DNA from 2 places in the Pantoea phyllosphaerae genome. Region 1 is predicted to be linked to the other one. Evidence: predicted binding sites of a transcription regulator. Region 1 holds the regulator's gene; the other holds the start of a gene.
What was found. Region 1 encodes CRP, which controls carbon source genes, mostly activating them, when cyclic AMP is high. Its sites were predicted from a motif close to ATGTGANNNNNNTCACAT; they were not measured.
Positions count from the first base shown of each region.

Region 2: ACR6A7_RS00180 (YfcZ/YiiS family protein) is a predicted target of CRP. The motif match lies at 1,094-1,111, and genes of this name have one in related genera.

Region 1 is NZ_JBPFDE010000006.1:221,981-224,383, reverse strand. It holds gene ACR6A7_RS10805 (phosphoribulokinase) at 1-198, shown strand, start outside; gene ACR6A7_RS10800 (OsmC family protein) at 367-771, opposite strand; gene crp (cAMP-activated global transcriptional regulator CRP) at 1,072-1,704, shown strand; gene ACR6A7_RS10790 (YccS/YhfK family putative transporter) at 1,763-2,403, shown strand, end outside.
Region 2 is NZ_JBPFDE010000001.1:29,978-32,380, reverse strand. It holds gene fadI (acetyl-CoA C-acyltransferase FadI) at 1-544, opposite strand, end outside; gene ACR6A7_RS00180 (YfcZ/YiiS family protein) at 706-1,002, opposite strand; gene fadL (long-chain fatty acid transporter FadL) at 1,364-2,403, shown strand, end outside.

The DNA of each region.
Region 1 (2,403 bases):
CTGGACGAGAGCTTCGTGGTCATTCACTTTCGCGGGCTGGAGAATATCGACTTCCCTTACCTGCTGGCGATGCTGCAGGGCTCCTTTATTTCGCATATCAATACGCTGGTGGTGCCGGGCGGCAAGATGGGGCTGGCGATGGAGCTGATTATGGCGCCGCTGGTGCAGCGGCTGATGGAAGGCAAACAGATCGCCTGACCAAACAATGAGTAGACGGCTCATAAGCGTAAAACGCGGGCGAGATGGGCAGAAGAGCAAAGCGTCCCGCGACAGGGATGTCGCGGGCCGAGCGAGCATGGATGCCTTGAGCGACGTTGCGATCGGCCCCTCTCACCCGCGTGAGCACCTTGCCAAAAAGTTTACGTTTTACAGCGCGACCACTTCGTAGCTGTGGGTCATCTCTACGCCCTTGCCCAGCATTAACGCCACCGAACAGTACTTCTCCGCCGAGAGATCCACCGCGCGCGCCACCGCTTTATCGCTCAGCGCCTTGCCGGTCACCACGAAATGCAGATTGATATGGGTAAACAGGCGCGGCGCCTCTTCACGACGCTCCGAGGTGAGTTTCACCTCGCAGTCCACCACATCGTTACGGCCTTTTTGCAAAATAGAGACCACGTCGATGGCGCTGCAGCCGCCCGCGGCCATCAGCACCATCTCCATCGGACTGGGCGCTTTATCGCCCGAGTTGCCGTCCATCAGGATCTGATGCCCTGACGACGACTCACCGAGAAAGGTTAATCCTTCGACCCACTTCACTCTTGCCTGCATGTTTCCACCTCAAGAATAGCCCGTTTGCCGCCAGAGTACGCGTTCGCCTGACAAACAGCAATCCAGAGTAATCCCCCCTCTGCTGAAGCGAGACAACAGAAGACAGTCGGCAAAAGCTGTGCTACAAACAGTGCTGAAAATAGTTCGTTCTGTTAAGGACGAAGACGGGACACATCAAGCGCCTGGCGCAAAATAAGGCCCGAATAATCTCCTTCAGGAGAAACGCTTGAAGCTTTCATCGCCTGGCAGGGATTAATCCCCCCGCGTTTTGGGCACGATTACAATAGAGGATAATAGCGAATGGTTCTCGGCAAACCGCAAACAGACCCTACACTCGAATGGTTCCTGTCCCATTGCCATATTCACAAATATCCATCCAAAAGTACGCTGATTCATCAGGGTGAGAAGGCTGAAACCCTCTACTACATCGTGAAAGGTTCCGTTGCGGTGCTGATCAAAGATGAAGAGGGCAAAGAGATGATCCTCTCTTACCTGAATCAGGGTGATTTTATCGGTGAGCTTGGCCTGTTTGAAGAAGGTCAGGAGCGCAGCGCCTGGGTACGTGCGAAAACCGCGTGCGAAGTAGCGGAAATTTCCTACAAGAAATTCCGCCAGCTTATCCAGGTGAATCCGGATATTTTAATGCGTCTCTCTTCGCAGATGGCGCGCCGTCTGCAGGTTACATCGGAAAAAGTGGGCAATTTAGCTTTCCTCGACGTGACCGGACGTATTGCACAAACCCTGCTTAACCTGGCGAAGCAGCCAGACGCCATGACGCATCCCGACGGCATGCAAATCAAAATTACTCGTCAGGAAATTGGCCAAATCGTTGGTTGCTCGCGCGAAACCGTGGGCCGCATTTTGAAAATGTTGGAAGACCAGAATCTGATTTCCGCACACGGCAAAACCATTGTCGTTTACGGCACCCGCTGATTTCCTCTCATACACGGCGTGATGTCACCGTTACGCCGCTACTGCTTTTAGTGAAGTGATGTGGCGCCGAATCATCTATCACCCCGAAGTTAACTATGCCCTGCGGCAGACGCTGGTGCTCTGCATTCCGGTGGCGCTCGGCTGGTTATTCGGCGATCTGCAAAAAGGGCTGCTCTTCTCTCTGGTTCCCGCCTGCTGCAACGTGGCGGGCCTGGATACGCCCCATAAACGCTTCTTCAAACGTCTGATCGTCGGCGGCTCGCTGTTCGCGCTCGGCAGCTTTCTCATCCAGCTATTAACCCTGAAAGGGGTACCGCTGCCTGCGGTGCTCTTTGCCCTGCCGCTGCTGCTGGGCGTCACCGGCGAAATCAGCCCGCTGCACGGCCGTCTGCTCTCCGGCACGCTGGTGGCGGCCATCTTTACCCTGAGCCTGATCGGCCGCATGCCAATCTATGTGCCACCGCTGCTCTATATCGGCGGCACGCTCTGGTACGGACTCTTTAACTGGTTCTGGTTCTGGCTCTGGAAAGAGCAGCCGATGCGCGAAACCCTGAGCCTGATCTACCGCGAGCTGGCGGACTACTGCGACGCGAAATATACCCTGCTGACCCAGCTTACCGACCCGGAAAAGGCGCTGCCGCCGCTGCTGGCGCGCCAGCAGAAAGCGGTCGATCTGATCAATACCTGTTATCAGCAGAT
Region 2 (2,403 bases), on a different contig from region 1:
GGCCGGTAGAGTACTCGGCGACGGCGGGCGGCACCGGCAGCAGATCGCGCGGCCGCAGGCGACGCAGAATCTGCGCTTTCTGCCCCAGGCTGCGCGCTTTGCTGAGATCGAGCAAGGCGCGCGCCAGGGTTTTGCTGACGCCGATTGGCAATACCGATGAGGAGTCCGCGCCGCCCGCAATACCCGCGCGGATGGTGCCCGCCATCAGGCTTTCCGCCACGTTGGCGACCGCCTGAAAGCTGGTGGCGCAGGCGCGGCTGACGCTGTAGGCGTCGGTATGCACGCTCAGCCCGCTGCTGAGCACGATTTCCCGCGCGATATTGGGCGCTTCCGGCATCTGGATCACCTGGCCGAACACCAGCTGCTCTACCGTCTCGACCGGGAGTTCGCTGCGCGCCATCAGTTCGCTTATCACCATCCGGCCCAGTTCCACGGCAGGAATGCCATGAAAACCTGTCGCCTGACGCAGGAACGGCGTACGGAGTCCGTGAGTAATGGCGATGCGATCGCCCGCACGCGTCAGCAACGGCTGCGCTTTGCTCATCTGTTTCACCTGTGAATGTTGACCGGGCGCCATCGCCCTGAGAGGTCTGACCTGATCCACAGTGTTAACGACAAGCGGGCGCGCCGCCAATCAGGAAAGAAAAAAAGTGCGAGGGAAAACACGAAAATAGAAAACGCCGTTTAGCAACGGCGTTCAGAGGGTTAGCGCAGGCCCAGCTGAAAAATCAGGGTTTCGGCCTGGCAGGCGAAGGTGAAATCGATATCCAGCTGCACGCCGTTGTCGCGCTCGTCAAAGCGGGCGTCGATCTGACAAGGATCCGACTCAATCTGCCGCGCCTTTTCCGTCAGGCTCGCCAGTTTGGCCTCCGCCTCACTGCGCTGCGCAAACCATTCTGACCAGCTGGCGGTGCAGTCGCTGTTATCCATCACGGTGCCGACATCCACGCAGCAGCAGGCAGCGGTTTCATTGGCGCTGCATTTATTCATGGTATTGGTCATTGCGTTCTCCTGGACATAAATCTGTGGGCGAGCTGGATTGACGCCCGAAATTTTACGCCCCCGGTTTGAAATGCGCTATGTCAGAGGCGCTAAGTGACGAATATCACAATAAAATTTGATCCAAAACAAATTAGAGTCGGTATGCTACGCTCTGCCCCGCCGGTTTTGTTAAGCGGATCGAAATTTTGCGGATCAATTCAGAAATATTTTAAAAACAATATTGCAACATCTACACAGGTCAGACCTATACTTGCCGCACTGGTCTGATTTGTCAGCTTCTGGTCAGTCCCTACAATCCGCCGTCCCTTGTTACGCGATGTAACAATTACAGTTTAATAATAATTCAGATGAGGTTGTGGTCATGAGCCATAAAAACCTGTTTGCAAAGTCAGCCGTGGCGGCTGCAGTGGCGCTTGTTTCTTCACACGTATACGCAGCGGGATTTCAGCTTAACGAATTCTCCTCTGCCGGTCTGGGCCGCGCCTATTCCGGCGAGGGCGCGATGGGCGATACTGCTGCCTCCGCCAGCCGCAACCCGGCGACCATGGCGCTGATGGATCGTCCGATGTTTTCTGTCGGCGCGGTCTTTATCGATCCCGATGTCGATATTACCGGCAATAGCCCGACCGGCCGCAGCCTCGATGCCAGCAATATCGCGCCGACGCAGTGGGTGCCAAATATTCACTATGTGCAGCCGATTAACGATCAATGGTGGATTGGCGCATCCGCCACCTCAAACTACGGTCTGGCGACGGAATTCAACGACGGCTATACCGCTGGCGGCTACGGCGGCAAGACCGATCTGATGACCGCCAACCTCAACCTCAGCACCGCCTATCGTCTTAACGAGCACTTCAGCTTCGGCGTCGGCTTCGATGCGGTTTATGCGCGCGCCAAGATTGAGCGCTACGCGGGCGAGTCGGGGGCGGCGCTGCGTATCCCGGCGGATACCCAGGTGGCCCATCTGAAAGGCGACGAGTGGGGCTACGGCTGGAACGCGGGCATACTTTATGAGGTGGATAAAAATAACCGCTTTGGTCTGAGCTATCGCTCGGAAGTGAAAGTCGATTTCGACGGCGACTATAAGAGCAGCCTGCCGACAGCGATTAACCGCATCAACCAGGCGGCCAATTTAGGGCTTCCTTACGCCACCGGCGGCTCCACCATTCCGGGCGCGCTGACGCTAAACCTGCCGGAGATGTGGGAAGTCTCCGGCTGGCATAAAGTGGCGCCGCAGTGGGCGGTGCACTATAGCCTGGCCTACACCAGCTGGAGCCAGTTCCAGGAGCTTAAGGCGACCGGCTCGAGCGGCCAGACGCTGTTCTATAAAGATGAGAGCTTCAAGGATGCCTACCGTATCGCGCTGGGCACCACCTACTATTACGATCAGAACTGGACTTT